DNA from 2 places in the Paenibacillus sp. Soil724D2 genome. Region 1 is predicted to be linked to the other one. Evidence: a T-box and tRNA genes for the amino acid it is inferred to sense, from the RefSeq annotation. Region 1 holds a T-box; the other holds one or more tRNA genes.
The links. A T-box is a leader RNA that pairs with one kind of tRNA and senses whether it is charged. The one in region 1 lies ahead of ASG85_RS29815 (valine--tRNA ligase), so its partner is inferred to be a tRNA-Val.
Positions count from the first base shown of each region.

Region 2: it encodes a tRNA-Val, which carries the amino acid that the T-box ahead of ASG85_RS29815 (valine--tRNA ligase) is inferred to sense. The anticodon was not compared.

Region 1 covers NZ_LMRY01000045.1:686,759-703,269, forward strand. The annotation lists gene minC (septum site-determining protein MinC) at 1-278, opposite strand, end outside; gene mreD (rod shape-determining protein MreD) at 351-878, opposite strand; gene mreC (rod shape-determining protein MreC) at 892-1,752, opposite strand; gene ASG85_RS29770 (rod shape-determining protein) at 1,774-2,808, opposite strand; gene radC (RadC family protein) at 2,845-3,534, opposite strand; gene ASG85_RS29780 (RrF2 family transcriptional regulator) at 3,647-4,096, opposite strand; gene ASG85_RS29785 (Maf family protein) at 4,217-4,819, opposite strand; gene ASG85_RS29790 (DUF4321 domain-containing protein) at 4,877-5,119, opposite strand; gene ASG85_RS29795 (N-acetylmuramoyl-L-alanine amidase) at 5,266-6,513, shown strand; gene ASG85_RS29800 (SPOR domain-containing protein) at 6,654-8,003, opposite strand; gene murC (UDP-N-acetylmuramate--L-alanine ligase) at 8,164-9,552, opposite strand; gene ASG85_RS29810 (bifunctional folylpolyglutamate synthase/dihydrofolate synthase) at 9,560-10,945, opposite strand; gene ASG85_RS29815 (valine--tRNA ligase) at 11,007-13,676, opposite strand; T-box leader at 13,776-14,027, opposite strand; gene ASG85_RS29820 (LysM peptidoglycan-binding domain-containing protein) at 14,205-15,227, opposite strand; gene ASG85_RS29825 (RluA family pseudouridine synthase) at 15,345-16,232, opposite strand.
Region 2 covers NZ_LMRY01000001.1:376,165-392,675, reverse strand. The annotation lists gene ASG85_RS01955 (DUF3231 family protein) at 1-87, shown strand, start outside; gene ASG85_RS01950 (hypothetical protein) at 113-469, shown strand; gene ASG85_RS01945 (DUF2277 domain-containing protein) at 655-933, shown strand; gene ASG85_RS01940 (DUF1906 domain-containing protein) at 1,086-1,832, shown strand; gene ASG85_RS01935 (stalk domain-containing protein) at 1,914-2,687, shown strand; gene ASG85_RS01930 (hypothetical protein) at 2,738-3,874, opposite strand; gene ASG85_RS01925 (alpha/beta hydrolase family protein) at 4,042-4,875, shown strand; gene ASG85_RS01920 (Na+/H+ antiporter NhaC family protein) at 4,879-6,240, shown strand; gene ASG85_RS01915 (metallophosphoesterase) at 6,233-6,745, shown strand; gene ASG85_RS01910 (DUF2243 domain-containing protein) at 6,756-7,214, opposite strand; tRNA gene ASG85_RS01905 (tRNA-Val) at 7,351-7,423, opposite strand; gene ASG85_RS01900 (hypothetical protein) at 7,782-7,976, shown strand; gene ASG85_RS01895 (hypothetical protein) at 8,084-8,383, opposite strand; gene ASG85_RS01890 (alpha/beta-type small acid-soluble spore protein) at 8,571-8,780, opposite strand; gene ASG85_RS37540 (hypothetical protein) at 8,938-9,090, opposite strand; gene ASG85_RS01885 (hypothetical protein) at 9,402-9,728, shown strand; gene ASG85_RS01880 (superoxide dismutase family protein) at 9,896-10,447, shown strand; gene ASG85_RS01875 (hypothetical protein) at 10,469-10,948, shown strand; gene ASG85_RS01870 (hypothetical protein) at 11,078-11,305, shown strand; gene ASG85_RS01865 (Ger(x)C family spore germination C-terminal domain-containing protein) at 11,307-11,561, opposite strand; gene ASG85_RS01860 (glycosyltransferase family 2 protein) at 11,904-12,602, shown strand; gene ASG85_RS01855 (DUF2304 domain-containing protein) at 12,609-12,953, shown strand; gene ASG85_RS01850 (EamA family transporter) at 12,950-13,306, shown strand; gene ASG85_RS01845 (ArnT family glycosyltransferase) at 13,336-14,547, shown strand; gene ASG85_RS01840 (CBS domain-containing protein) at 14,516-14,947, opposite strand; gene ASG85_RS01835 (divergent PAP2 family protein) at 15,101-15,562, shown strand; gene ASG85_RS01830 (GNAT family N-acetyltransferase) at 15,640-16,077, shown strand; gene ASG85_RS01825 (ATP-binding protein) at 16,074-16,511, opposite strand, start outside.

The DNA of each region.
Region 1 (16,511 bases):
TCCTCTTTAGGCGACTCACTTTCGATCGATTGGATAAGCAGGTTGCCTTTTTGCCTGATGACGGACCGAATTTCTTCCTTCTGTTCTTCGGTCGCTTCTCGGCTGCCTAATTTAACGTGCACATGAATAATCGGTCCAGTCAATATTTGTTGATGCGTTTTCTCAAGCTTATGCTGCAGCTCTTGCAGCAAGATTTGCCATTCGCATGCGTCGTTAAGCAAAAAAACAAGGCCATCCTTGACCCCTTTTATCATCACATGGTGCTTTGTTACAGACATAATTGCGCTACGACCTCCCAACCTATACATTTCGGTTCATGTCCTTAATTCTCCTGCCTAGAGCCTGGAAAATTAATCTTCGTTTCCGGACGGCACAATCCGCTTTCCTTCAAGCAGCTTGCGGATGGGAACGTAGCAAATCAAGGCGATTAGCAGATTAAATAGAACACTCGGAAGCATGTAATGGGTGAGAGCAAACTTCAAATCAATATCGATGAGCTTGAACAACCGATTGATACCAAAATTAATAAACTCAAACAACAGCAAACCAACGCCTGTTATGAGTAAGTTATAAAAAATCAAATTAGGCTGCCTTCGCTGCGCAAGTCCGGCCAAATAGCCAGTTAGCCCCATGCCGAAGGAATATACGCCTAGCATCGATCCATAATAGTTAAAGTCGTGTAATAGTCCGAACAAAAGTCCATAAATTAATGCGGTATGACGATGATGAAAAAGTCCGATAAACAAAATGAATACAAGTGTTAAATGGGGCGTCACATTAACGCTAGATTGCCAGGATGAAGGGATTAGCCAAACAAGCAAGGTTCCTTGCAGGATAAACAAACCGAGTAGAATGAGCCACAACAAATGTCTAATCACTTAATGGCTCACCTCATTTCACTTCCGGAACTTCGACAACAAACACTTCGCGAATATGGTTGAACGAAGCTTTGGGCTTCACCATAACCTTGTAGGTAATGCCGAATTCCCCTGGACCGATGGAAGAGATTGTCCCTACCTCAATGCCCTTAGGAAATACTTGCCCTAAACCTGATGTAATGATGGTATCCCCGATTTTCATATCGTCCGCATGTTCGACCTTGTTCATCACAAGCTCACCAGTGTTAGCGTAAGACTCAATCATCCCGAAGGGTTGACTCTCATTTCCCTTAACTGTAACCGCAATTGCCTTAGAATTATTATCGGTATCATTGATTTCATTGAGTAGCTGAACATTAGAGTGGAAACCAAACACCTTGCTCACCCTGCCGACCAACCCATCTACGGTCATGACGGCCATATTCTCTTTAATGCCATCTTTATCGCCTAGATTAATCGTGACCGTTTTGTTGTACGGGTCTGGATCAATCGTTACGACCTCAGCAATGCGATACGTATACACGTTAGCCTGACGCTGTCTTTCTGTGAAGCCAAGAGCTTCCATTAACCGCTTGTTTTGTGATTCTAGCTCATTCAAACGCTGTGTATCTCGTGCATACTGCGTAAGAGTCAGTTTCAACGTCTTATTTTCCTCGTAGATAACTCTTAGCTGACGGATGTCTTCAAAGAAACCCGCTACCTGCGCAGCGGGCTTGTAGAAGAGTCCTTGCGTCCATGATACCGAGTCTTTAACAAATTTTTCCGGCCACGTCATGGGTGCCCGGTTCCCGAGTGTCAGTCCCATCAATATAAAGAAGCAGACTAGACCGAACATCAGAAAAATCAACCTCTTGTTGCCCATAAATTTAAACAAATTAGCACCTTCTAACGAATATTAACGCTTATATCTCGAACTGGATCCTGATCTGTTCTTGAACAAATGGATATTTTCCAAAGCGCGCCCCGTTCCAATCGCCACACAATCTAGCGGATTCTCAGCGACGAGTACTGGCATTCCGGTTTCTCTGGCAAGCAGACGGTCAAGATTACGAAGTAAGCCGCCGCCGCCGGTCAGTACAATTCCCCGATCCATGATATCCGCTGATAATTCAGGCGGACACTTCTCGAGAGTAACCTTCACAGCTTCAACGATCGCATTCACCGTGTCCGTCAACGATTCCGTAATTTCATCGGAAGAAACGCTTAACGTTTTCGGTAATCCGGAAACTAGGTCACGTCCTCTTATTTCGAGGGACTCAGGCTTGTCCATAGGAAGTGCCGACCCGATTTCCAGCTTAAGCGTCTCGGATGTACGTTCACCGATCATCAAATTATACGTACGTTTAATGTATTGAGTGATGGCTTCGTCCATTTCATCGCCTGCAATTCGGATGGAACGGCTCGTTACAATCCCTCCAAGTGAGATGACTGCAACCTCCGTTGTTCCCCCTCCAATGTCAACAACCATGCTACCAGTTGGTTCCCAGACGGGAAGATCAGCACCGATCGCTGCTGCGAAAGGTTCTTCAATCGTGTAAGCTTCGCGTGCTCCAGCCTGCTTCGTCGCATCTTCAACAGCACGCTTCTCAACAGCTGTGATGCCTGAAGGCACACAAACCATCACATTCGGGTGACGCGGGAACAACCAACGCTGCTTCTGTGCTTGTCTTAAGAAGTAGCGAATCATCGTCGCGGTCGTCTCAAAATCAGCAATAACCCCATCCTTCATTGGACGAATTGCGCGAATGTTGCCTGGTGTACGGCCGATCATTTTTTTAGCGGCATCTCCGACAGCCTCGATTGTTTTTGTATCAGTACGTAGAGCAACCACGGACGGCTCCCTAACGACAATTCCTCTGCCTTTTACATATACCAATGTATTCGCTGTACCTAAATCAATTCCTAAATCTTTCGTAAAACCACCGAACATGGTAGTTGCTCCTTTCCTATTGCGTTATCTATTATATTACATAAAGCCTTGTTCCTTCAAACTTATGAATCTCTGATCACCAATGATAACATGATCAAGCACTTCAATACCAATTATTGTTCCTGCCTCCATAAGACGATGCGTGAGCTGAATATCCTCCGGACTTGGAGTTGGATCACCGCTAGGATGATTATGTACACAGATGATTGAAGCACTGCTGCGCTTAATTGCCGCGCGAAAAACTTCACGAGGATGAACAATGGACGCGTTCAGGCTGCCCATCGATAATGTTTCCTGCGCAAGCAAGTGGTTCTTGGTATTGAGAAACAGGCAAACGAAATGTTCTTTCTGCAAATAGCGAAGATCTTCACTCACTAAATCTGCAATATCCTTGGGGGAACGAATCGTAACTCGCTCCGCAAATGTACTCTTGGCTAATCTGCGTCCGAGCTCAATTCCGGCTTGAATTTGCAGCGCCTTCGCATTGCCGATTCCCTTGATTTGGGTTAGCTGGTCTTTACTCATGTCAACAAGGCTGCGCAGCCCGCCGCTTTCACTTAATATACGACCTGCTAGACGCAGCGCTGATTCCGACACTGTCCCTGTTCGAAGTAAAATGGCCAGGAGTTCTGCATGACTTAATGCACCTGCTCCGTATTGGAGCATGCGCTCTCTGGGTCTTTCCTCCTGTGGTACTTCTCGTAACATCAAACTTGTGACTTCCATGAATTCCCCTCTTTCATTATGTAGGTTGTGTTACTTAAACGCATCCCATTCATACGGATAAGTGCTCATAAAAACAAAATAAAGCCCGCGGATTTATAAGATCCGAGGGCTTCTAGGACAATTGCTCTTTATTCGATTGTGGGCATTCGAACGCTCTGATTTGTTCCAGCATACTGCCGATGGTATGTCCATCAAAGTATATTTCCATTTGCTTTTCTGCGTCAATGAAAACTTTCCCCATCAATAGATCCATTTTGGATGAAATGACGCAGGTCTTATTCTCATCACCAGAGCACCAGCTCGGTTTCAAGGAACCTTGACAAGTTAATCGGTAAATTTCGCCGAGTGTTACCTCGTTCGGGTTGCAGCTAAGTATGAATCCGCCACCGATTCCTTCTTTGGTCGAAACGTAACCTGCTTTTCGTAGAAAGCCCATAACTTTACGTATACGAGCAGAATGGGTAGATACATTCACAGCAATTTCTTCGCTGGTTGCCATATGATCCGGTAAATGAGCCAGAAATACGAGACTGTGGACGGCTATTGTAAATTCGCTGTTCATGGCAAATACCTCCCTGAAGAATGCGAAGTCATGTCGCTTACTGTCATTGTAACCGTTACAGATTACACAGTCAATGTATGCGTCCTATATTGGACATATATTCCAGCCTAGATCGGATGATTATAGAACTTGAATCTCAAAGCTTAGCAGTAAGTCACTGAGCAGAGAAAGCGGCAATCCAACAACGGTAAAGTGATCACCTTCAATAGATTCCACGATCGTTGCCCCGATCCCTTGAATCGCATAAGAACCAGCTTTATCCTTAGGTTCTCCTGTGGCAATATAACGTAGAATTTGTGCGTCCGACATAGACTTCATCTTCACATGAGTCACACGATGAGAGACTACCTGCTTACCTGTAGCCGCGTCCACACAAGCAACTCCGCTGTAAACCTGATGCGTACTGCCTTGCAGTGCTTTAAGCATCCGGAAAGAATCCTGCTCATTCACCGGTTTACCTAGAACCTCATCTTGATAGACAACAACGGTGTCAGAACCGATGATGATTCCTTCTTTTTCACTGGCTTCAAGCATTTCCAAAACAGTTCCAGCTTTACGCAAAGAGAGCACTTCTACGAGCTCAGCAGGCGATATTTTTTCTTCGACGGTCTCATCTGCGTCACTCACTCGAATGATATAGGGTAAACCAAGTGATTGAATAAGTTCCTGCCTCCGCGGCGAAGACGAAGCAAGAATAAGTCTTTGTTTAGGGGAATGACTCAAAAGAAACAACTCCTAGCTGATTGTAATATTTAATATGGCCTTCCAAATACAATCCAGTTACACCTTACGATACAGGAGGTAAGCCCCCACTAGTCCAAGAATACTGCACAGGTTTAGTTTCACCAAAAGATGGAACTCATATTTCACGACTTGTAAATCGGCTTTGGGCTCCCATGATATTTGCGCCGATTTGGTCAAAAATGCGAGAGCAGGCACTGCAGCCAGCAGCTGGCCTATGATAATCCCGGTAATTAAACCGACGATTAAAAATACGATCAATGTGAAGGTACCTTTTTTCATTCCTGTCATCCTCTCTTTATGTACAAGCCCTATTATACGGGTAGACTCTTCTTTTTTCCAAGTAAAAATAGGATAGGGTGGTGATTCTTACCAGCTTACAATGTAAGCCTATCCTAGTAAGATAGTTAGCGGAGGTATTTCAACTTATGACTCTACTTAAAAGACTTATCCTTTTATCCTTATTACTTACATTTGCATTTCCTTATCAAGCATTCGCGTACAAAGTTGTCCTCGATGCCGGACATGGCGGAAGTGACCCTGGAGCAACTGGTGTAAACGGTCTTCGTGAAAAAGATGTCAATTGGGACATTACCCAGAAGGTACGGGACGAGCTAATCGCAAAAGGTTACGAAGTTGTCTTAACAAGAACAGATGACTCCTATTGGTCACTCGCACAGCGCGTCGAATTTACCAATACTTTGCAAGCGGATTTATTCGTATCTATTCACGCCAATGCGCATCCGGACGGCAAAACGAAAGGAACCATGGTTCTTTACTACGACAATGATTATCCACAAGAGGATTATCCAGCAAGTGAAGCAATGAAACAATTAACTCCGTACAGCAAAGACCTCGCACAGCGTGTTTTGGATTCACTCGTCGCTGCTGCCGGAACCAAAAACCTAGGTCTTGTTCCAAGTGCTGTTTATGTAGCCAGAATGGGAACCATTCCGAGTATTCTCGTAGAAACCGCCTTTCTCAGCCAAACAAGCGACGCAGCTTTGCTAGCAAGTGACTCCGTTCGGTCTAAAATGGCTGCAGGTATTGCGGATGGTATCGCTGCTTACACGCCGCCCTTGTTCACAGATTCACTTGGTCATTGGGCCAGAGAAGCGATTTTGCGGATGAAAAATAAAGGGATCATTGAAGGCATTGCTAATCGTTATGAACCGGAACGTGCTTTAACAAGAGCAGAATTTCTCACATTAATGGATCGGGTGTTTACGTTCAGCAAGTTGAAAGCTGTCTGCGAGCCGGGCAAAACCGTGACATCTATCGTTTATGGCTGCCAAGCTGCCGCTGAGCAAAGTTACAAAGACTTGCCGTCTTCTCATTGGGCAAGCCCTGTATTTGCCAAAGCCAAAAACTTAAACCTCCTGCAGGGCTACTCCGATGGAACGATCCGACCCGATCAATCGATTACGAGAGGTGAAGTCGCTTTTCTCTTCGATCGTCTTTTACAAATGTCGTCTTCCACAACGAATAACCCTTCTGTTGCAGCAGCATCTGCATCTTTCAACGATGTACCTGAGACACTATGGAGTGCTAAAGCCATTTATGCGCTAAAAAATATGGGCATCATTGATGGTATCACGGATACTGCGTTTAAACCTAGTCAAACCATTACCCGTGCAGAGATTGCTGCCATGCTCAATCGCTACTACCAAGGATAAACGACTCCGTCGTCCTTCAGGGACGAGCGCGTTTGTCAAGACTGATGACGCGAAGTGTAATAAAACTTATACTTTCTTATCTATCAAATAAAAAGCAGTGTGTCCAAACTCCTGAGAGTTTTGGGCGCACTGCTTTTTCGTTAGGATACGCTGATTTTTTTAAGCAGCTCTCTCTGAGCAATAATGTACTGCATCATGGACGATTGAGCCTGCCAAAGCATAGCCGTAGAAGGACTCTTCTTGTACTCTTCCATCGATTGAACCGCACTGTTGATCGATGTGGTCATTTTTTGCAAGAATGCCTTCGTGTCATCGCCTACCCCCTCGCCTAGCGAGGCCGACAATGTGGTAAGCAGCTGATGGGAAGTGCGAATCGATTGCAGCGACGTTTCAGCAAGCGGGGTTGGCTTCGTTTCAGCCAAGTGAACCAGCGCTAAACCATTGATCGTATTCACTAGTTTATCACCTTCACTAATGAAAGTTGGAACCGACTCCGGTTTCTGACCGCTCCAACGAATCCCTGTGGCCGCAGGGATATCCACATTTTTCATATAAACCTCAATGGTTTTATCCGTTGTTTGCAGTTGTTCTCTTAATGCGAGAGCATCATCTCGGTTTTTGGCAAATCCGACGAAGACGGTTAGCTTATCTGTCGTGTCAAGCGCCGTGGCTAATCCTTTCTTCTTAAGTGTATCTTGGATTGCTTGAGCTCCCTGTAAGGTACTAAATACACCATTTTGAAGGAAAGTATACGATTTCGCAGGAATTTGAACCGCTGTGACAGCAGAGGCAGAGGCCGGAATAGCAGGCGCTTGATCTGTCGTCGTTTTAGTTGCTCCTGTTGGCGCTTTCGATGGTGCTGCTGCTTGTACATTGGGTGAAGGAACTGTTATCGTATTCTTAATCGCTGCCGTATCTTTGGTATCACGATCGCTTGAAAACATGGAGAGAACAAAGAAACCAAACGCAATCCCCGTCACCACCGCTCCTGCCACTGATGTTGCAATTCGAATCCAAGGTGTACCCGTTGATTTCGCGTATCTGGCACCTGTCCCCGGTTCCTTATATGGTTCCTTAGACGTCCAGGAAGACCACTCATCCCGATGTCTGTCAGAAGTAGGCTCAGCTCTCTCTGTTGACGGATTTCTAACAGCTGGATTCTCTCGGGCTGCCTGTGACTCACGAATGATGCGTTCCACTCGCTCACCTTCCGTTTCAATCTGACTATTCCAGCTTCCAAAGTCCGTCGTGAACGTATTTAAAGCATGAGGTTCAAATAAATGTTCGACCTGCTCCCTCTCCGCTTGATGATAAGGAGTCACCTCATCCGACGTGGGACGGTCAATCGTAGAATCTATAACCTTAAATTCTTCCTGATAGAGTGGTATCACTTTCTCCTCTTTATCTGGTACTCGCGATGCTCTACGGTTGGATTCCGAGCTTTCTTGCGGATCGAAACGGTAGGTTATTCTTGCTTTATTCTTGTTCATCTCTCAATCACTCCTCGTAAAATTTATTTGGAAACGGGCATAGCGCCGCGTCGTCTTGTCCAAATCTTCTGTTACTAGATTATGATTAAGAGAACCCCATTATGTTTCTTTCAGCAAAAAAAGACCGCCTCCAGCCATTTGGCTTGCAGCGATCTTTTTTCTAACTAGTCAGTTCGTACTTTTTACGCAGCGATTTCGCTAAACCATCAGCTGCTTTCCAGATGTCGCCAGCCCCCATGGTTAACACCAGGTCACCAGGCTGCACATGCTGAATCAAATAAGTGAGTACCTCATCCCGAGTAGCAATATGTTGAACATTCGGGTTGCTGTTACTGCGGATCAATTCAACCAGTTTAACTGAATCTATTCCCTCAATTCGCTGCTCTCCGGCAGGTGAGTAAATATCGGTAATAATAACCTCATCAGCTTCATCGAATGAACGGCTGAACTGTTCAAATAAATAATAGGTTCGCGTATAACGTTGCGGTTGAAATACAGCTATGATGCGTTTCCCTGTTGCTTTGGCTGCGGAAATCGTTGCTTGAATCTCCGTAGGATGATGCGCGTAGTCATCAATAACCAACATGTTTGCAACTTCTCCCAGCACTTGGAACCTACGCTTTGCGCCTCGAAATTCCTGAATAGCTTCTGCAATTTGCTCGAAAGAAAGCCCTGCTTCCAGACAGGTGATAAGCGTCGCTAATGCATTATATACGTTATGTTTACCTGGTACGGACAAGCTAACCTGACCGAGTGCAGCCCCTTTGAACTGTACAGTAAACGTAACCTTACGGTCGCCTAGCGTAATATCGCTTGCGACATAATCAGCCTCAGTATCTATGCCATACGTAATAACTTCGCTTTGAATTTGCGGAATCATTTCACGTAAGAACGCATCATCATGACAAACAATCGCTCTCCCGCCAGGTCTAACTTGACTGAGGAATTGCTTATAAGCTTTCTTCAAATTCTCGAAATCACCATTGTAATTCTCCAAGTGATCCGCTTCGATATTGTTCACAAGTGCGAGAGTTGGGTGATATTGAAGGAAGGTTCCATCACTCTCGTCCGCTTCTGCCACGACGAATTCGCCCTTGCCAGCTTTGGCATTACTGCCAACATTCATGATCTCGCCACCAATGATATAGGTCGGATCTATTCCGCAAATCTCCATGACTAAAGCAATCATTGACGATGTTGTTGTTTTCCCGTGGGCCCCAGCTACCGCAATGCCTTTGCGTTCATTCATGAGCCGAGCAAGCATTTGTGAGCGATGAATAATCGGAATATTCAATTCTTCCGCAGCTTGCATTTCTACATTGTCTTTGGCTAAAGCGGTTGAATACACAACCAAATCGGCCCCTGACACATTCCTAGCTTCATGTCCGATGAAAACTTGCGCACCCTTCGCTTTCAGCTTTTCTGTAAGCTCTTGCTGTGCCAGATCGGAACCAGATATCCGGTATCCCATTTCCAGCATGACTTTGGCAATGGCACTCATGCCGTATCCGCCGATGCCAATAAAATGTACGTGTTCTGCTTGACTCACGCCGTTCTCACCATCCTTTTTCAGAATCGGTTTGATAGGTAATCCAAGAACGAACATCAGATATTAAATACAGCGTGCCGGATACGACCGCCAGATCATCCTGCTCAGTTCTACTTGTTAGTGTTTCTAAAGCTCGCTTCCAATCTCGCTCAACAATGATATCTACCTCACGATTCATCTCGCGCAGCAGCTCTCTTGCAATCTCAGCGAGCATAGAAGCGTCGCCTTTTTTATGAAAATCGGGTTCCGTAATTATAAGAGTATCCACCAATGGTAGTATATGCCTCAGGTAGCCTGGATGATTCTTCGTAGAAAGCATTCCTACCATCATATGAAGCTTACGGTAAGTATATACACTTTGGAGCGCGGCAGCCAGCGTTGCGGCCCCTTCTGGATTGTGAGCGCCATCGAGTAATATACGAGGCTCGCTCGAAACCATCTCAAGTCTGCCCGGCCAACGTGTCTCCTTGAGTCCTTTGAACAGATCTTCATCATCAACGATACAGGCATAATATTGACGAAGAACTTCAAGCGTCATTACGGCTACTGCTGCGTTCTTCAATTGGTGCTCACCGTTTAATGTAATCGGCACACCATGAATATGTCGAAACGGCCCGCTAAAATCAAAAGTTTGGCTATCTAGCTCGCTTCTCACATTCGTGAAATTGAATTGTCCGCCAAGTGAATAGAGTGTCGCTTTTTTCTCCTTGGCAATTTGATCGATCACACTCCAAATCTCATGCGGCTCAACAGCGGTAATGACGGGCACACCTGCTTTAATAATACCCGCTTTCTCAGCTGCAACTAATTCGAGTGTATCACCCAAGATTTCCATATGGTCATGGCCTACATTCGTAATAATGGTTACGACGGGATTCACAATATTCGTGCTATCCAGCCTTCCCCCGAGACCTGTTTCCCATACTACGTAATCGGGATATGCCACTTTGCCAAAATGCATAATCGCAAGCGCAGTCGAAATTTCGAACATAGACGGAGGTCCGACCTCAGTTTCTGCAATTTCGTCAACGATTGGCTTCATTTCATTCACCAGTCTGAGCAGCACGTCGTCCGGAATGTCGGCTCCGTTCACTTGGATACGATTCGTATACTTCTCCAAATAAGGAGACGTGAATGTACCCACGTCATAACCGCAAGCCTGCAAAACAGAAGATAGATAGGCACAGGTAGAGCCTTTGCCATTCGTCCCAGCCACATGAATGAACTTCAGCCTACGTTCGGGGTGACCTAGTTTCTCCATTAACATCTGCATTCGTTGAAGTCCCGGTTTCATACCGAGCTTCTCCATCCGACTGACAATCCAAGCAATGGCTTCTTGCGCTGTCTGGAATTCAGCCGAAGGGGTGTCTTTGATTTTATCCATCGATTTCATCCTCATTTACTATATGAATCAGCTTGTTTTCGTAACTAGGCAATCGTTTGTTTTACTACAATTATCCTTTTAACTCCGCTAAACGCGCAATCACTTTGTCTCGCTTGTCAGCATAATCAGCAAGCTTTGCTTTTTCTTCCTCAATGACCTTAGCTGGCGCCTTGGCCACAAAGCCCTCATTGCCTAGTTTTTTCTCGATACGCTCTACTTCACCGTGCAAAGATTGTAATTCTTTATCCAAGCGCGTGAGCTCTTGCGCAATGTCGATAAGACCAGCCAGCGGCAAGTAAAGCTCAGCTCCTGTAATGATAGCTGTCATAGCTTTCTCTGGTGCTGCCATTTCTGCGTCGATTTGGAGCAGGGAAGTGTTACAGAAACGCTTCAGGTATTCTTCATTGCTGCGGAGAATACTCAGCGTTTCGCTGCTAGCCGGCTTTACAAGCAGTTCAACTTTCTTACTCATCGGCACATTCACTTCGGACCGTATATTACGAACGGAACGAATAACGTCCATCAAAAGTTCCATCTCACGAACAGCATCAGGCGATTCGAAAGCCTCATTCTCTACTGGCCAAGATGCTAATGTAATCGTCTCACCCACATGCGGCAGATGCTGCCAGATCTCTTCCGAAATGAACGGCATGAATGGATGAATCAAACGTTGGGTATGGTCAAGTACATACGCAAGTACGGACTGCGTTTTACTCTTCGCAGCTGCATCTGTCCCGTATAAGCTTAACTTACTAAACTCAATGTACCAATCACAGAGATCGTCCCAGATGAAATTGTACAGCAAGCGTCCAGTTTCACCGAATTCATAGCTATCTATTAGACGAGTCACGTCACGAACGGTTTCATTCAGACGGTGAAGAATCCAGCGGTCTGCAGTACCTAGTTGACCTGTTAGATCAATATCTGCTGCGTTTACACCTTCTAGATTCATTAAAGCAAAGCGAGAAGCATTCCAGATCTTATTAGCAAAATTCCGCGCCTGCTCCACACGTTCCCAACGGAAACGTAGATCTTGCCCCGGTGTGCTGCTGGTCGAAATCATATAGCGCATAGCGTCAGCGCCATACTTCTCGATGACTTCAAGCGGATCGACACCATTACCAAGTGATTTTGACATTTTGCGGCCTTCAGAATCCCGTACAAGACCATGCATCAATACATCTTTAAACGGAATTTGATCCGTAAATTCAAGAGCGGTGAAAATCATTCGAGCTACCCAGAAATAAATGATGTCATAGCCCGTAACCAATACATTCGTCGGATAGAAACGTTTCATATCCTCAGTCTCATTCGGCCAGCCTAGTGTAGAGAACGGCCACAATGCGGAACTAAACCATGTATCTAGCACATCGTTGTCTTGGTTCAAGTTCGTGCTTTGGCAATGCGAGCAAGCCGTAGCGTCCTCACGCGTTACCGTGATTTGACCACAGTCCGCGCAATACCACGCTGGAATACGATGTCCCCACCACAACTGACGGGAAATACACCAATCACGTACGTTTTCGATCCAGTTCAAGTAAATTTTCTCGAAACGATCCGGTACGAAGTTAACACCTTTGCCTGTTTTTTGTGCATCAATCGCTTGATCAGCAAGCGGCTGCATTTTCACAAACCATTGCGTTGATAAATAAGGCTCGATCACGGCGCCGCTGCGCTCGCTATGACCTACTTGATGCATGTGTTCCTCAATTTTGATAAGAACACCCTGCTCTTTCAAATCAGCAACAATTTGCTTGCGGCATTCGAAACGATCCATCCCCTGGTAGGGACCCGCATTTGCGTTCATCGTGCCGGTTTCGTCCATTACCAGAACTTGCGGCAGGTCGTGACGCTTCCCGACTTCGAAATCGTTCGGATCGTGGGCCGGTGTAATTTTGACGGCGCCGCTTCCGAACTCTTTTTCAACATACTCATCCGCAATGATCGGTATCTCACGATTCACGATAGGAAGAAGCAGCGTTTTGCCGATGAGATGCTGATAGCGCTCATCCTTCGGATGAACAGCAACCGCTGTATCGCCAAGCATCGTCTCAGGTCGTGTGGTGGCAACAACGATTGAACCTGTTCCGTCCGTCGTTTTGTATTCTAAATGATAAAGGGCGCCTTGCACCTCTTTATATTCTACTTCAATGTCAGATAGCGCTGTACGAGCCGCTGGATCCCAGTTAATAATATAATTCCCGCGATAAATGAGGCCTTTCTCATAAAGACTTACGAATACTTCACGAACGGCTTGTGAAAGACCCTCATCCAAGGTGAATCGCTCACGCGAATAGTCCAGCGAGAAGCCCATTTTGGCCCATTGCTCATGAATTGTGTTCGCATATAGTTCCTTCCACTCCCACACCTTCTCCAAGAACTTCTCGCGTCCAAGATCATAACGTGATTGCCCTTGCTCGCGGAGCTTTTGCTCTACCTTGGTTTGAGTGGCAATACCTGCATGGTCAGATCCAGGCAGCCAAAGTGCGTCATAACCCTGCATTCGTTTGGTACGAATTAAAATATCCTGCAGTGTAAAATCAAGCGCATGCCCGATATGCAGCATACCTGTTACGTTCGGAGGCGGAATCACAATGGTGTAGGTTTCTGCATCAGGACGGGTGCCTGCTTTGAAAAATTCATTTTTAATCCAGTAATCATACCACTTGCGCTCAGCTTCTTTAGGATCATACGTAGTGGGCATTTGCAATTGTTCTTTGGTCTCATTAGCTTCTGTCATAAGATTACCTCCATTACTATTATCTCTGTTAAACAGGCTTATAAGGCCTGTAAGTCATCTCACATCGGCGTCCATTCAAACAAAAAAAGCCCTCCGCCCGCAAAGGACGAAAGGCTTGCTTCCGTGGTACCACCTTCATTCCGCGCAGCTTCAAAAGAAGCGCGTGGCTCTCAAACAGATAACGGCTGCGGCCGGCGAATGCTAATGCTGCTCACCGCATAAACGGGCGCATACAATCACATTCACAACTCCAGGGCGACTTCGTTCGGTTGCTTCCTATGGAACCTTTCAGCGCTACAGTTCCACTCTCTGAAGGGCTTACCGCCTACTACTCCCTATCAACGTTTCCAATATTACTCAAAATGGTTTACATCATATGATATCGAACATTTGAAATAGAGTCAATATATCATTCCAGTATTACCGTTTATGCATAAATTATGCTTGCTTCCGAAAGATGTTACGAAAATGAAAAAGAGCCCCCAGCCGCTATAAGCAGCCAAAGGCTCTTGCCTATGTACCTGTTATTTATCTAGGCAGATAAATAACCTGCCCAACTGAAATTTCTTGATCGCTCATACGGTTCAGAAGTTGAAGCTCACGCGGGTTGAGTTGATATCGTTTGGCAATGGATTCCAATGTATCTTCTTTTTGAACAATGCACAATTTTAGTTTCCTAAACTCCTGCGATCCTGTGTTGCTTTGTAGAAAGAGCCGCTTCCACTCCACGGCATCTATTCGCGTCTCTTCCGCAAGCGCAGCTTGCGCTTCTGCTTCTGCATTCCTCTTATCGGTAAGATACGAGCCTGCCTTAGAAAGAAGCGATTTAATACCGTACGGGTTGATGTCCACAGCCTCATCCGCCTTTTTGCCAAAGGCGACTTTAAGTTCTTTCTTATCTTCCGTAACCACCGTGTTTTCTTGATGGGGTGCCACCTTTAATTCGGTTTGTTCAATCTCCACGACAACTACGCCATCGTCAGAACCAACCTCATCTTGAAAAGGAGCCACATTTGGAGGAACCTCAGCATAAGGCGCTACATTTACAGGTTCTCGTATGGTTGGAATTGCCGGTGGTTCCTGCAAAGGCTGTGGCTGATAGGGCATAGGCGGCTCGAAACTTGGGATGTTAACCTCATGAACGAAAGTAACTTCCTCTTCTTCCCGCCAGTTCTCTAGCGGAGCCGAAACAATTTCGACGCCTTGTAGGGAAAGCACACCTGTAACGTTCAGACTTCGCGCTGATAAAAGATCAATATCAAAATTTTCAATTTCGACCTGAATATCTTCCACACGATGAATGCGATTTAAAGGTAATGTGATCTCGACTGGAATCAAATGCTCTAGTGATCTGGGTGAATCCCTTTCTTCACTGAAATAATTGCCTGTGAGCAGCAAATTTCCTTTCAGGATTGCCTGATCATCCAAAGTAATTACCTGAATATGAGGAAGCAATTCTACATCATTTAATTCTTGTATCCCCGCCAAATCTTCTTGCAAATGAACGCGTTCATAGATATCGAACCTTAAACCTGGTTGTTGTTCAGACACCGAATTAATCCTCCCTTCCATCAAATCCAGATGCTGGACAGCATTCGGATTGTTTGGCCATTTACTTGTTTGTCTCTAAAAGTATATGGGTGGGAAGGGCTAGGCATGACTACATTTTTACAGGGCTGAAACTTCTTCTAGCAAAAGCTTGAAATCTTGGGGCAGAGGAGCATGCACAATGACGTGCTTTTGAGTAACAGGATGATCGAAAGAAAGCCTCTCCCCATGCAGGGCTTGTCGATGAAATAAACGTGATGAACCCCCATATAGGGAATCCCCTACGAGCGGGTGGCCTAAATGACTGAGATGGACCCGAATTTGATGGGTTCTCCCTGTTTCTAGCGTAAGTTCCACGAAAGCTGCTTTCTTCATTTGCTCTAAGACCCGATAATGCGTTACCGCTTGATCACCACTTGGTGAAACTCTTCGCTTGCCTGAAATATAGCGATCTTTACCGATAGGTTCATCTATTGATCCTTGCTTTGTTCGGAATACGCCCTCGGCTAGCGCTACATAGCGTCTATCAATCCGTTTATCACGCATTGCTTCATCAAGAAGCGCATGCGCCCACTCATTTTTGGCATAAAGTACAGCTCCGGTCGTATCTTGATCTAAACGATGTATATGCCGAACTCCACAAGCCTGGCCAGTCGACTCAAAATAGAAGGCTACCGCAGAAGCCAACGTACCGCTTTGCCCTGCTTCAGCCGGATGTACGGACATGCCTGCCGGTTTATTAACGACAAGACAAAAATCGTCCTCATACAAAATGCCAAGATCATAAGGTTCGGGTCTGAAAGCTGCCTTCTCTTCAGGAAACGCATGAAGTCGAACTTTGTCATCCTGAATCCGAATAAGACCTTGGGAGGCTAGTCGAAGAAAGTACTTTCTAGGAACAGGCAGTATAGCTGCTAATTCTTCTATTGCACCTGGTTTAAGAGGTTTCCATAATGGATTTGGAACCGGGAGCTCCAACCATTCACCGCTGCGCTTCCACTCTGTCATTTAAGTGTTCCTTTACGAAAAGATAAATAGATTACTAACAAAATGACTAGAAAAACAAAAACAACGGCCATTAAATCTATTGGAAAATCAAAAAAGTAATACCGTTTCATAGAATTCAAGACTCCTTAAGAAAATAGGGATTATGTACACTTTATTTTAACAATTACCATTAACAATTGCATGCAAAAATATGATAATATAAATCTTGTATTGTTTTTTTTCGACATTTCTTATCAAAATATCTAATACCAAAATAGAATAATAGAGCAGGAGAGGAAC
Region 2 (16,511 bases), on a different contig from region 1:
TTAAAGGCTCTTCGACTAAGCAAAGAAAAGGGGTGGCTTGTCCCCCCGCCTCTACAAATCAAAAGACCTGAGTTAGTAGAAGCTTAAGATCCAAATATGAGGAGGATTTACAATGTATCAAGACCAAAATATCAATAGCCAATTTCAACAAACGCAAGGTATCATTGCACAACTCATAAACCAAACGCAACAATCTTCACAGATGTACCAACATATGCTTCAACAAGAGCAGCAAAACGCATTGAGACTTGAAGAGCTAGCACAACGGGAACAAAAAGCCGTCCAAATCATTCAATCCGCGCTGCAAGGCCACCAAATGGCTATTCAACAATTACAACAAGTTTCCCAGCTGTGCAGACAGCTTGAACAAACGGCTCAAAGCAGCTTTCAGTCTTTAAATATGCAGCAACCTCAACAACAAACGAATTATGGCAATTCATACGGTTCATCGGACCGAGGTTATCAGTAATACCAAGAATGAATAGTTGAAAAAAGATAGAGGCTGACGATATTCGTCGGCCTTTATTCGTTTATTTCAATAATCGAGAAAATGCGCCAGCTGCATCGGTTATTTGCCGCGATGAATGGATAGTGTGCTTAATTTAGGATGTTATTGTAAAATTAATTTTATTACGATATCAAAAGGAGAAAGCTATGTGCCGAAATATTAAAACACTATTCAATTTCGATCCTTTGGCTACTGATGATGAAATTCAGGCGGCCTCGCTGCAATTTGTAAGGAAAATCTCGGGCTTTACTGAGCCTTCAAAGGCGAATGAGGTGGCCTTCAATCAAGCTGTCAAAGAGGTTAGTTTAGTTGCCCGGAATCTGTTGGACTCGCTTGTAACCAATGCTGAGCCTCGTAATCGTGAGGTCGAGGTCGAACGTGCGCGTGCTAGGAATGCAAAAAGGTTCGGAACAAAAGAAGGTTAATGACATCCAAGATGAAGTAATTACGGGTTCTTTCTTTAAGGGAAAGAGCCTTATTTGTGTTTACATGGATAGGCTTTCAACTTGTCCTTGTAGCGCTCAAGCCTCGCTATGCATATTCTGTATGAAAACTAGTAGAAAATAGGTGATAGAAAGTGACCAAAGGTTTTGATTGTTCAACGCCTTTAACGGCACAAACCGCCGCTGCTTTCGTCAATGATGGCTACTTGTTTGTAGCCAGATATCTCGTTCCGAGTGGTTACAAGGCGTTAACCAAAAGTGAAGCAGACACGATCAGCGAGGCAGGACTCCAAATCGTATCCGTTTTCGAAACAACGGCGAATCGCGCTCTCGGAGGAAGAAGTGCTGGTTTGGCTGATGGGGCAACGGCTGTGCAGGTTGCTCATGATCTGGGCCAACCACCTGGCAGCTGTATTTACTTTGCTGTCGACTTTGACGCCTCAAGTGCCCAAATGCCAACCATTATTGCCTATCTCCGGGCAGCAAGTGAGGCGACACCCGAGTATACGACCGGTGTATATGGTTCTTATGCCGTGATGGAAGCCGTCCGTAATGTGGGAGCTTGCTCTCATTTTTGGCAAACGTATGCTTGGAGCGGAGGTAAAAAGTCTAATTTCATAAACATTTATCAATACTTGAACGATGTGGTTGAGCATGGGATTGGCGTGGATTACGATGAATCGTATGGAAAAGAAGGTTGGTGGAGTACGATAACAGTACCCGAGCCTCCCGAGTCGTATCCGCTGTCTCCTAAAGATGCCAATGTAATTATACCCTTCCTTTCGGCCGGATATGAGGCGACGTCGTCCACTGCTGCCAGGGAAGAATTTCATCGACTGGCTAATGAGCTGCGCAGAGTTTCGGGTCAACCGGAACAATAATCGCTCGAAAGTAAACCGAATCCTCCATTGATACGTTTACTCTATAGAGTAGATGTACAAATTCAAAGGAGGATTTTTAATATGAAAAAAAGTTTATTCGCGGTTGTACTCGGTTTCGGTTTGCTCACTACAAGCATCTTATCAGTTTCGGCTCAGGAACATGAGCCTGGACATGATAGCATGGCGGCTGACATGAGTATGAAAGCAGCGGTACAACAGCAGGTAAAATCCGATATGAAGCTCACTTTGAATGGCAAGCCCTTGCAGCTCGATGAGTCCTACCTTATTGATAACTCTTTGTTTGTGCCGTACCGTGCCTTTGCAGAAGGCATTGGATCAGAGGTAGGTTATGATGCCGCTACCCAAACGGTAACCGTAAAGAAGGACGCAAAAACGGTTAAACTCATGATCGGATCCTCAGAAGCCAATGTGGATGGCGCCAAAGTATCGATGGTCGGTCCTGCTCAGTTGATTAACAGTTCAACCTTCGTTCACTCCCGTTTTTTGGCTGAAGTGTTCGGGATTAAGGTCATGTATGATGAAGCAACGAGGACGGTTAATCTCGTTAGCGGAGGGACTTCTGGATCCGAGCAAGAGGTAGCTAAAACGTATTACGTGAATATTGAGGGCTTTGCTTTCAAAGAAGGGGATATTACCGTTGAAGCAGGCTCGACTGTTATCTTTACGAATAAGGATAAAGTGAAACACAACGCTGTCGCGGATGATGGCAGTTTCCAAACAGCGCTTTTGGCGACGGGTGAATCGGAAAGTGTTACGTTTGCTAAGCCAGGTGAGTATACGTACTTCTGTGAGCCTCATAAGAATTTCATGAAGGGTAAAATTACTGTAAAATAAAAATGATAAGCCCGGCATCTCTCGACTAGCTCCTGAGATGCCGGGCTTTATTATTGCATGACAGCGCTGCGGATATACCAGCGCTCATCCAGCGAAGCTCTTTCGAGATGAAAGAGCACGCGCCTGTTCGCAACCGCGGAAGGACGTACCGGCGTAGCCGAAACGTCAACCGCGGTGTCAAGCTGCAGGAGCTGGGACACGTCCCGCTCCGGGAACTTGGACAGGCGGCGCATGCTTCGCACATGCAGCGCCTGTTCTTGCCCTGTGGTGACCTGCAGCAGCTGCAGGTCACCTTGGTTCGCTGCGCTGATCCATACGTCGATCAGCGCCCAAGGCGAGAGCTTGCTGATGTATTCCGTCAGCAAGCCTGCCGCTCGGTGCACCATGACCTGGTGCGCCGGGTCGACGGAGCGGGAGCCGTGCGTCACGCTCCCGAGGAAGTGAATACAGAAATGACCGTTAAAGTCATTTCCCGGTATACCATCCCCACCATGCGGCATGCCGTGCATGGACCCGGCCAGCGTGCGGCCGTTCAGCTTCACGAGGACTGCTTTGCGGTCCCAGCTCCAGGCGCCGCCGTAAATGGTTTTGAGTGTCGCAGAGTCGGATTTGGTCAGCGGTTGTACATCCGCATGATGCGAGCCTGCGCGGCGCTGCCCCTCAAAGCTGAGACCGCTCTCCACGTCTACGATGGTGAATTTACTGTATTTGGGGAGGACTTCACTAGCCTCCTCCCAGGGAAGTATTTCGCCATAATGCTTGGCTCTAACAACTTGAACTTGCGAACGCAGTGTTTCTTGAGCGGTGCTTGAGATGTTTAACGTGAGTCTCGCCGCGAGATCTACCACTTCTCCATTCGGGGTGACACCATAACGTTGTGGCACACCTTTTTTGTCAAAGGAAAGCGTGGTGTCCGGGGGAAGCGGTGCGATGAATGGTGTACCAGTTCCTCCATCTTCAAGCTCTCGTTGCAATTTTTTATCTGCAAATATAGCTTCAGTTTGATAAGCCGCATGAGGTGAAACTTTAACGATCAGATGGAACTCTCCGGAACTCGCGGTTTCTTCAAGCAGTGGCATATAGCCGTGAGCCCATGTGTTTATACCTATTGCAGCTGTAAGAAGGTTTGTAAGCAACAGTGAGTAAAACAGCTTTAGGAGCAAGCTGTTTGCTCGGAGTGGATGCATAGGTTAGCTTCCTCCTCATTCAGTTTTATAAGCACATAATCAAGTTTTTACTAAATGTCTTAAATTTATGAACAGTAGTCCTGCTAATGCTGATCTATTTAGATTTGTGATAAAATAACAGAAGTATGCAGGATTTAGAACACGATTTGGAGAGGAAGGAAATACGAATGAAACCAAGCACGGGTAAACCGTTTGAACTATGGATAGAGACTGATCGTGTTGTAAGAGGTGACTTTTATGAAGCATTGTCACAACCGGCCAGAGGGACTTTAATTATTTGTCACGGGTACAAAGGTTTCAAAGATTGGGGAATGTTTCCGCATGCAGCTGAGGCGTTAGCCGAAGAGGTCGATGTGATTTCGATCAATTTTTCGCACAACGGCGTGGGAGCTGACTTACTTGAGTTTACGGAGCTTGAGAAATTTGCTCGAGAAACTTATTCCAAAGATTTAGAAGATTTGGATGCTGTTGTGAATGATATTCGTAACCGTGAAGGCTCAGCCACTCAGAAACCCGTTATTCTTTTAGGTCATAGCAGGGGAGCAGCTGTGTGCTTGATCTATGCACTTGATCATCTTGAACACATAGCCGGTGTGATTAGCTGGAACGGGATTGCGAATGTCGATTTGTTTACGGAGGAAAATAAAGGGGAGATGCGGGCAACAGGACGAACGTACACGATGAACGGTCGCACGAAGCAAAACATGCCGCTAGACCTCGAAATTTTAGAAGATATGGAGCATAATCGTGAGCGTTTCGATATCGTGGGAAGGATTAGCGGTGCTAATTTCCCAATCGCCCTTATTCAGGGGACGGAAGATGGAGAGAGAGGAATCCGAGGTTCTAAGAGGCTTGTTGAGCAAAATGCCGCCATTGCATGGATTAGAATTCCTGAGGGTAACCACACCTTTGGTTCTGTTCATCCATTTCAAGGGGAGACGAAGCCTCTGAAGGAAGCAATTCATGAAACCAAACGAACGATACAAGGGATGTTAGCCTAGACGATGTTAACGATTAGACAACTTAGTGCAGTTATCACGATAACGATTATAGGGCTTGCTGTCGCTTATTTTTTACATATTCCTTTGGTGATTGGATTTTCAGTGGGGCTTTTGACCTTGGCTTTCCTTATTTGGCGAGCGGAAACAACATTTTGGAACATCTTGAAAAGCATGTGGGAAGGTGTCAAGCATACCAAAGAGGTCATTTGGATTCTTGCCCTAGTTGGTGTGGTTATCCCTACATGGACATTGAGCGGTACGATCCCATTTATGATCGATTTGGGCCTTAGTATCGTTGATCCTAGTTTTTTTCTAACTTTTTCATTTGTACTTTCCGTTTGCATCTCTATGGTGTTGGGCACATCTACGGGTACACTCAGTTCTGTGGGTATCCCATTAATTGGTCTGGGGCTGCTGCTGCATATCCCGCTTCCTATGGTTGCTGGCGCACTTGTATCAGGTGCTTTCGTTGGTGATCGGACTTCACCATTTTCCAGTGCAAATAGACTTGTAGCTTCTTCAACAGGCGTATCCATGCAAGTCCTTTTTAAAGCCTTACTACCCACAACAATAGGTGCGCTAGGTGTAGCGCTGGGTTTTTTCTTAGTTTGCGATTTTCGTGGAGAATGGCATCAGAGTGACATCACGTTACACAATCAGCAGTTTGCTTCGGGTTTTAGGTACAGCTTGTGGCTCTTGTTGCCAGTATTTGTTCTATTGATTTCAATCCTTTTAAGGTTGAAAACAAGAAATGGCTTCCTCTTGTCGATTGCTTGTGCGATCGTAATTGGCTTGAGCTTGCAACAAATGACTTGGAATGAATGGCTGCATGATATGTGGTTTGGTTACCATTCCAGCTTATTTAACTCGCTGCAAACCAAAGGGCTTTCTAACATGACCGAGCTAATTGCACTTATCGCCCTCGCGGGTGCTTATAGTGGCATTTTAGAAAAGTATCGTATCCTAGAGACTTATATGCAAAAGCTGCTAGGGACGATGTCCGCTTCACTCCTTTCAGCGACTGTACGAACATCCCTATTTGGCCTTGGGCTTGGACTTGTTTCGTGCACACAAACATTGCCTATTATGATGACGGGGCGGAGTTTACTTCCTTTTTGGGAAGAGCGATTTCCTCGCAGTCAACTTGCCCGTGTTGTGGCTGATTCAAGCCTCATTCTAGCTGCTATGATTCCGTGGAACATGCTTGCCATCGTCTGTGGAACAATAGTAGGCGTACCCGTGCTGGCGTATATTGGCTATGCCCCTTTTCTTTGGGCTTTGCCTGTGTGTACTTTGCTGTGGTCTTTATGGTGGAGAAAAAGTGGAAGTTTAAGTAGTAGAAGAGGAGTGGGATTCAATGGCTAATACCTATTTTATATCGGACCATCACTTTGGTCATTCATCCATTATTGATTTCGAAGCTCGGCCTTTCGCCGATGCAGACGAAATGACCGCGACCATGATTGCCAAATGGAATGCTGTCGTCAGCCAAGAAGACAAAGTATTTCATCTAGGGGATTTTTCCTTCTTGAATAAAGAGCGAACCAAAACCGTTGTTTCGGAGCTAAATGGTTACAAAATCCTCATCCTAGGCAATCACGATCGGGGAAGGTCGAGAACTTGGTGGCTTGAAGTCGGTTTTGACGAAGTGAGCGAGTACCCGATCATTTATAAGAATTTCTTTTTCCTATCCCACGAGCCGATGTATATGAATAAACAAATGCCCTACGTCAATGTACACGGCCACATTCACAGCCAGAAATACGAGGGGCGTCATTATTTTAATGTGAGTGTGGAGCATTGGGATTATACGCCTGTTTCTTTTGAACAGATTCGAGATTCCGTTGTGGTGAGTGAGGAGCAGTCGTGAAGGTACGGTTTCATCGTACCTTTTTTCTAGTGTCAATCTTTAACTTCAAATAACTGCGTCCGATGATTATTAAAATCACCCCTGAGATTAAGTAACCAATATCATAAAGCAACCAATTCGGACTAGCAGGTTTAACATGATGTAAGCCTAAGAGTTGATGATCTATTAAACCTTCTAGTAAATTAAAAGCGCCGGCACCAATAATCATTGAACCGATAAAGTTTCGCCAGTTGAAACTCAGATGATCATTTGAAGCATCTTTAAATATTTTAACGCAGGCAAGCACTAGCAGTAGCGTTACAAACAAATTAAATACACCATCTGAGAACAGCTCAATCCGATGATTATGGTGGTCAATGACATGGTGCCACTGCAAAAACTGGTGAAAAAGGATGCCATCTACGGCACCCATAAAACCTAATCCTAGGATTAGTGCATTGATTAATAGATTCTTTGTTTTTATATCCATATACGATCATATCTCTCCCATGCATCCTAATGGTAGTGCATATGATAGTATTACCTCAGTAAATAAATGATAAACCTTTGTTTGCTGGGGGTGAAAAACGAAAGAAAGTCCTTACAATGTAAGGACTTTCTTAGTATGACCTGTAGTGGGCTCGAACCACTGACCCCTACCCTGTCAAGATAGTGCTCTCCCAGCTGAGCTAACAAGTCGTTTTTTGAAGACAATTAGTAATATACCAAGGATTTAAGTGATTGTCAACAGATGGTTATCATTCTTATTTACGCCAATTACGGAACAGCTTTTGGAAAAACGGAAGCGTTCCTCGTTTCTTTTTGGACCTGGGAATGTAAGATATGTTCGCCAATGAATCATGGCCTACGTCTTTTATGGGGAGCAGGGCGGAAAGTTCTTCCTTTGAGACTCCTTGTGCTGTCATAGTAGCTGTCAACCCTTCCGGACAATCTGACACTACTGTACCATATTTAGGGGCTTGTTTGATAGTGGGGCTTTCATCTTGGCTTGATTTATGGTAACTTGATGACAGTAGATCTTGGGAGGAACAAGGAAATGACGAAACAACAGCATCGTTGGAATTTGCGTTTGAAGAGCAGTAATGTATATTTAGGCACTGTATATTTAGGGGATCCGCTTCCAGAAATCGAAGATGTCATCATGATTGGCGAGAAGAAATATACGATCCTTGAGCTTGGGAGTAACCGTGACGCAAGTGACGTATTTGTTGAAGAAGTGAAAAAGAAATAAGGATTCAAAATGAAGCGCTATTCTAGTCGGATGATTCCGATGGATAGCGTTTTTTTTGGTTTCATATGCAATGAAAAGAGGCTGCTGTTACAGCCTCCGTGTATGTATTATGTGATGTTGTATAGAGAAGCAAGGCAATCAACGAACATTTTGTTATATTCTTCGCGGGTATAGTCTTTATTGCAGGCAATGTCTCTTCCTAGGAATTGATACCAAGTGATTTCGGTGGGAATCTTTTTGTATACAAACTTTTCGTTCTGGATGAGGAACGTATCATTCTCGAAATAAGGTACATTGTCAAATTGCAGAGCTTTTTCGCCTTTTTGTTCGCTAACTAATGTAGCCAAAAGAATGAGCATGCGATAGGGATCACGGAATATTTCATATTGTTCAGTCAAGGTAAACACTCCTTTATCAGATGACGGACAACGTAATCATACTAGAACTATTTCCAGAATAGAATACTTCCGTGGAAACTGGTGAGGAATTTGAAGGAATACATGATCATTTCGAAGGAAAAAAAGAAAAGACTGATTTTCACTCTAAGGAGGATCGAGTGAATCAGTCTTTTTTGCTTGCTCCTACATCAAAGGATTAGCGTTTGAAGCTGGAAAGTTGTTGCTCAGCTATTTGCACTAATCGCTTCGTGATGTTGCCACCAATGGCACCGGCATCACGTGTTGCCAAATTACCGTTGTAACCATTAGGGGAGAGAGGGACACCAATTTCCTGAGCGACTTCATACTTCAGTTGATCCAATGCTGCCTTTGCTTGTTGTACGACTAAAGTGTTGTTTCTAGCCATTCATAATCATCTCCTTTTTTTTGGTACACCAGTATTATTTGAATGTTCAGATTATTTATTCATGAAATTTAAATAAATTTACAAGTTTTTTTACTGTCTTCCGAACATCAATAAACCCCCAACCAATAGGTTGGGGGAGAATATATAATTAGGATGATTATTCCTCTTCGGATTCCGTGCTTTCTTCCGCAGCAGCAGCTTCTTGGGTAGCTTCTGCAACTTCTTCAGACACCTCTTCGTTCACCACTTCTTCGGTGGACTCTGGGGCGGTTTCTTCTTCATTTTGTACAACTTCTTCCTCTTGGCTCATATATTGTCACCTCCTTTGATACGTATAGTATCATCATAGCGGCTTCTAGCAGGCTAAACAAGTAGGGGAGTGGGGGATTTGATAGATTTAATGTAACCTTAATCGGTTTGTCATTCCATGTGAAATTCGTATAGCAATATAAGTCGTATCCTACGAGAAAATGCTTTGTTTTCGCCTGATAGTACGATTAAGCATGTTTTATTTTTTCTATGAATATACATGAGGCGAAGCAGTAAAAGTTCACGATTTACTAAATTGAGCTTATGCTTACGAAGTTAGTTTTCTTACGAAAACTCTTAGGAGGAATCCGAATGAATCGCTCGGATGTTATTTTGGAGTTACAACTTGTACCGGAATTGCTTAAACAAGCAGAAGCCATCTATGTGGATGCGGTATCGGAACTGGCCTGGGCAAAGCATCAGCTTCTAGCCAAAGAATGTGAAGTTATTGGGGACGGAATGGTTACAGGGAAAAATGAGCTTCACCGACAAGCGGAGATGTGGCCATACACCAAAGATTTACAGCAGCAAGTTTTGCGAATGGAAGACGCCGTCGAGCATACGAAGGTTGAGTTCCATTTCTACAAGAGGAAGCTAGAGAATCTGCAAATCATTGCGAAGCTTATGACGATCTTATAATGAGATAATGAAATGAATCAAGCCTGTAATCGAGAGATTACGGGCTTTTTGCTATAGAACGCTTATTATGAAAAAATTGTTCTTTTAATGCGGTTACAGTGTAATGCAGTTGTGCATCCTAAGGGTAGATTATGTAAAAGCCAAGTATTCGGGAGGATATCGCCAGTATGAAAACAATTAAGATCATCATGACTGCCAGTTTGGGGTTGCTTGTACTTACCGCATGTCAAAGTGTGAAGAGCACAGTAACGACAGAAGCCGCAGCACCACCTTCAGAGCTGCAAGTTTCACTTATTGGTTCGAGCGGCCAACCTATAGGTACTGCCCATTTAACATCTGTTCAGGATGGAGTTCAAATTGATCTCCAAGTTAGCGGGCTGACACCAGGAAAACATGGCTTACACTTTCACGAAAAAGCAGTCTGTGAAGCCCCCAACTTTGAATCGGCAGGCGCTCACTTCAATCCATTTAAGAAGGAACACGGGTTTCACAATCCTAAAGGTTTCCATGCAGGGGATCTCCCCAATTTGGTCGTGGATGCACAGGGAAATGGAAAGTTCAATGCCATTACAAAGTCGGCAGTGCTGCTTCTAGACAAGCCTAATTCATTGTTGAAGCAAGGGGGAGCTAGTCTGGTCATCCATGAGAAAGAAGATGATCTGAAGACGGATCCATCCGGTAATTCGGGTAATCGAATTGCATGCGGTGTTGTGAAATAATGGAAGGAGCTGTCTGACAACATGATTAAAACACAGGATCTCAAGCTGCAAATGGATGAACTAACCAAACAAAATGATATGGTACTCATCGAGCTAGAGCAAGTAAAGAAGATGTTGATTAACAGCTCTCAAAGCTCACAAGGAAGCCAGGGGCAGCAACAATTTAATAATAGCAGTAGTGATCAGCAAACCTCTAACTCTAATCAACAGGCGCAGGGTCAAGACCAAGACCAAGATCAGAATCAGAATCAAAGTAAAAGGGCCGGTCAAGGTGACGCGAACGGTCAGCAAGTAACGGACTTAGCCAATGATTTATTGAAAATCAAGGATCTCGTAGAAAAGTTAGAACAAAAAACGTCCCAATATGTTAGCAGTCAGTCCAATGGTACATTAAATGAGAAAGATGCGGTCAATCTTATTTTGACTTTAATGAATGGTATGGTAGATTGGGCAAGCGAATTTGTTTCATCCAGAGCATCGTCGAATGGGCAAGTACAATAGTTTAAAACGTCTATGAAAAGGCAAAAGGGCCGCAGAAAGCAGCTCTTTTGTCTTTTTTGTCGAATTCTAACTTAATTCATTAAGTGAACTTAATGAAAGGTTTGTTGATTTTTTAGGCGATTCGACAATATGTCCATATTTACAGATGGCAGAATGACCGATAAAGTAAAGTGTAGACAAAAAGAAAGAGACAAACCTGGATGGGGTGTTGCAATCGTGAGAGAAATCGATATTAATCACGTCATGAGTCAGCTTGGAATTCAGCCATCACAATGGCAAGAGCTGCGAGATCAAGAAGATCAACAAGAGGAAGTTGAACGTACATGCGTTATAGACACATCGATGGAAACTTCCTAAATTACTTAATAACTCCCACGCCATCAAGTTTCACCTGGATATTCACGTAAAACTCTAACTCATGATAGAGGGCTTGCCACGCTTTCCATTCTTCTTTTACTGTGCCAAAGTGATGAGCTCTATAATCTAACCCAAAGCCTAACGGATCCACATTTGCTTTTTGGAACTTCTTCAGCAAATTTATGATCAGGGTTTCACATGTTTTCACAATGGCTTCTTCATAGGTTTTTAATTTATTGGGGTCAAGTGGCTTCAACGTTTGCTCTCATCACATTAAATATTCGTGTTTCGTCAGCGTTTAAATGGAGTTTGGTTTTTTCCTTATCGAAAATAACGGAAGTGTTGAATGTATAATGGTTAATTGATGCTTTAATAATGGGAAGGATGGGACCCAAACCCCATTCTTTTTTTGCGGTAAAAATCGAATAAAAGGATATCCTTCCTTTCCAAGCAAAGTTTTCCTCTTAGTTTGTCTCTTTACAACGGGCCCTATCCATTAGTGTTCTTGCCATTTGGTTTAATCAGATGGAGAAGGGGGTATGCTTGGGAATAGAAATGGTTAAGAATGGATGAACTTAGGGAGGGAAGGAATGACCTCATGAAGACACTTGCCATCATTCCGGCTTATAACGAAGAAATGACAATAGCAGGCGTGGTGGCCTCCATAAAACGAGAGCAGCCTGAAATGGATATTGTCATTGTTAATGATGGTTCCACGGATCGTACCTCAGCGGTTGCACGTGCCTTACAACATGCGGCTGTAATCGATTTACCTGTCAATTTAGGCATTGGAGGCGCCATGCAAACGGGTTTCATGTACGCAGCAAGGAATGGCTACGATATCGCTATTCAGATTGACGCAGATGGTCAACACGATCCCGAAGCGTTGGCTCAAATCATGGAACCAATCTTGACTGGGCATGTTGATTGCTGCATCGGCTCTCGATTTCTGGTGAAGACCGCGTATCGTTCCGCATGGAATCGAAGATTAGGCATTCTCTTTTTCACTTGGATGATTAGTTGGATGATTGGCAAAACCTTCACTGATCCTACATCGGGTTTTAGAGCGGTGAACCGTCCCATCATTGAGCTTTTCGCCCGCTATTACCCGGAGGATTATCCGGAGGTAGAGGCTGTAGTTTTACTGGAACGGCAGCAATTCAGAGTGAAAGAAGTATCAGTTTTGATGCATGCGAGGAAAGCGGGACATTCGTCCATTACCCCAGTGAAATCGCTTTACTATATGGTTAAAGTATCTCTAGCTGTATGTATGACAAGAATTCGTAATGTGAGTTGATAATTCGTGAATCTGTATGTTTGGGCAATCTCTTTTTGTTTGGTGTTTATTTTCATTTCCGTAGAGCTTATTCGTAGGCAAAAACTACAGGAGCAGTACGCCATTCTTTGGCTAGTACTAGGATTAATCATGGCATTGTTTAGTGTGTTTCCGAGCTTATTGGATTTGGTTTCGCACAGAATGCATATCTACTACGCACCTTCGTTGCTATTTCTGGTGGGATTGTTATTCTCACTCGTATTTATCATGCATTTAACGCTTGTCATATCTAAGCTCCACCGCAAACTAACCCGACTTATTCAGGAAGTCGCACTGCTGCAGGAACAATTACGAGGGAAGGGATCTGAATGATACGGATGACGGCTCCGCTTCTCATTGTATTCCTAAATGTATGTTTACTGGTGTGTGGTCAAATTGTATGGAAAATAGCGCTCAATCGAACGCCATTAACAGGAATTCAAAATTTAGGAACCGTACTGATGCAGCCTTATATTCTTGTGGGGTGCTTACTTTATGGCATCGCTACGTTGATATGGTTCTATGCTCTTAGCCGATTTGATCTAAGTCGTGTTTATCCGCTCCAATCGATCGCGTATGTACTAGGTGCGTTGTTCGGTTGGTTGGTTTTAAAAGAAACGCTTACATCATCGCAATGGGTAGGGCTGCTCTTCTTAGTTGGAGGCGCCTTCTTGTTAGCTAGATAGGTTCGTTCTAATAAGGAGAGTAGGATCTTATGAAACGCGGAGTTTGGCTTGGCTTGCTGCTGCTCATGGCTGCAGCTTTGTATATACGCCTGCACTATGTGCTTGAAGCTGAATACCCACCACTTGAGTGGGATCAATTAGAGTACACGAAGGCAGCAATTCAATTGCTCGAAAAAGGCATATTCGCCTATCGCGATACCGTGCCTAACTCACTCGTGACACCCGGATTTCCGCTGCTCTTAGCGGCTGTATTTAGCCTTACAGGTCATGAACAACTGGAGCCGGCATTAATGGTCGTTCGTATCATGAATTGCTTTATTTCACTGGGAGCGATACTATTCCTATTCCTGATTGGAAAAAGGATGTTTAACCCCATAACAGGGCTAATCGCTGGCATTTTTGCCGCGGTATATCCTTCCTACGTCTGGTCAACTTCACTGATCTTGACGGAGGTTCCGTTTTTGACTATTTTTACGGGGCTACTCTACATGCAGATGCGTATCATACAAGATAACAAATGGCGGGATCATCTATGGATGGGGGCTCTGCTTGGGCTTTGCGTCCTCATTCGTCCGAATGTACTTCCCCTTGCTGTTGTTCCTTATATGTTTCTTTGGGTAAGAACGAAGAAAATAGACGCAGCCTATGGATTACTAGCAGCTGCGTCTTTTGCCTGTATCATGATGCCTTGGTGGATTCGGAATTGGATAACTTTTCATTCTTTTATTTTTATCGCCAATGGGGAAGCAGGCAATCCGTTCCTTGGAGGAACGGACCCCTATTTCCGAGGAACAATTGATTGGGACCATATCGATACAGATCATCAATTCGCTGAAGGTGTGAGACGGATTAAAGAAGGTTTGGCCCAGGAACCGTTATTATGGATGAAATGGATGACAATAGGAAAATTGCTTGTATTTTTTAAAACGATGTGGGTGGGACCGTATCCCTTTTCCGTACCAGCGTGGTATGCGAATGCACTTACACAGTTGCACACTTTCTTAATTGGTGCAGGCAGTATATCGATGATCATTTTCAGCTTTCGCAAGCCTTTAATTCAATATATAACAGTGGCATTTCTCTTGTTCTTAGGTGTCCATATGGTGTTTATTCCGGTAGATCGTTATGTGTACGGTATGCTTCCATTTCTAATGCTGGGCAGCGCCTATTTGATCTCACAAGTCATCTGCTTACTTCATAACGCTTGGACTACCTCTCTCCTGCAGCGGAGGGGGATTTAAACACGAGCTGCTTCGCGCAGTATTCGATAATCTCGCTTCTACGAACGATCCCGATGAATTTATCGGAATCATCTACGATAGGAACGAAGTTTTGCACTTTGGCCAAATCGATAAGATCGACCATTTCGGCATGAATATGTACCGGTTTATTTTGCACACGCAGAGGAACCTCGGCCAGCACATGGCGGTGAGCATTTTCGAAGCCAACGCCATCTGAATTTTTAAGAAACCACAATAAATCTCCCTCGGTAACCGTACCTACATAATGACCATCATCGGAAAGAATAGGCACAGCCGTATAGCGGTGATATTCCATACGTTCTAATGTTTGACGAAGCGTTGCTTGCAATGTCGTTGTTATAACTTCGGATTTAGGCAAAAGGAAAAAAGCAATATTCATTCATTAACACTCCTTAGAGTTTTCAGTAGGAAAACTTTCTTCGTAAGCATAGGCTTAGTTTTCAGTAGGAAAACTTGTTCAACATGTCTATTGTATCAAACTTTTCGAATAGAATCTAAACCTGTGATGGATGCTAGAAGTGAGGTGAAAGTTATGAATCGAGCATTGACAACTGCAGTCCTAGGAATTGGTACTGCTCAAGTAATGAAATTACCGCTTTTCTATTTGAAAACTGGAAAGTGGGATTGGTCGCAACTGACCCAAACAGGAGGGATGCCAAGCTCGCACTCCTCGGGAGTATCAGCGCTTGCAACCTATATAGCGATGAAAAGAGGCCTTTCTGCAATTGATTTTGCCGTGAGCTCGGTTTTCGGAGCGGTCGTCATGTATGATGCAATGGGAATCCGGCGGGCTGCTGGAGAGATTGCGGTTGAAGTGAATGACCTTGATGAGCAAGTTGAGAGATTGGCTAAACAGCATCCGGGTTTGTACCATGCACGAAGACGTAAAGCACTTAAGGAACGATTAGGTCATTTGCCAAGAGAAGTCGTGGGAGGAGCGCTTCTGGGTATTGCCATAGGTGCTTTTAGTTATATGCTGGAAAACAAGAAATAGTATGAATCGGTACATGTGGACAACTTTTCTTGAATGGGATAAGATCAAGAAATGTTCTTAGAAAGGAAGAAGTTCACATGGAAATCATTCGAGTCACAACGAAAGATCAATTAAAAGCCTGTTTTGGAGTAAGGTTCAAGGTGTTCGTTGAAGAACAGCAAGTACCTGAGCACGAGGAAATTGATGAAAAGGATGAATCACCTGAAGCGTGCCATCATTTTCTAATGGTAGATGGTGATCAGCCAGTTGCAGCAGCTCGTTGGTATGAATATCAGCCTCATACGGCTAAACTGCAGCGGGTAGCGGTATTGAAAGAATACAGGGGCCGATCCCTGGGTAAACAAATGATTCTTGCCATGGAGCAGCAAGCTCGCGAAGAGCATTGTACATCTGCGATCCTCGATGCACAATGTCAAGCAGAAGGCTTTTATAGCCAACTTGGTTATAAAGTCATCTCGGATGAGCCTTTTTATGATGCTGGCATCCTGCATGTAAGAATGAAAAAACCGCTTTAGAGAAAAGCGGTTTTTTCATTCTGTGAATTTTCTTCAACTAATGGGAAGGTTATGATAAAACGAGTGCCCTTTCCTAGTTCGCTCTCAACTTCCAAGGTCCCTTGGTGATCTTGAACGATTTTGTAGCAAATAGATAAACCAAGTCCGGTACCGGCAGCTTTTGTCGTGAAGAAGGGATGGAAGATTTTCTCCAACTGTTCACTTGGAATGCCTGGGCCGTTATCTGCAATAATTAAAGTCGCGTTCTTCGGATCGCGGCTTAATTGCATGCGGATAATGCCGTTCTCTTCCATGGCTTCGCAAGCATTTTTAATAATGTTAAGTAATAATTGTATCATTTTATCTTGGTCCATCCAAACGAGAATAGGATCCATCCATTCTTGATAATGGATTTCGTGGCCGAAACGAGTAGCTTCTGATTCCATCAAGGCAAT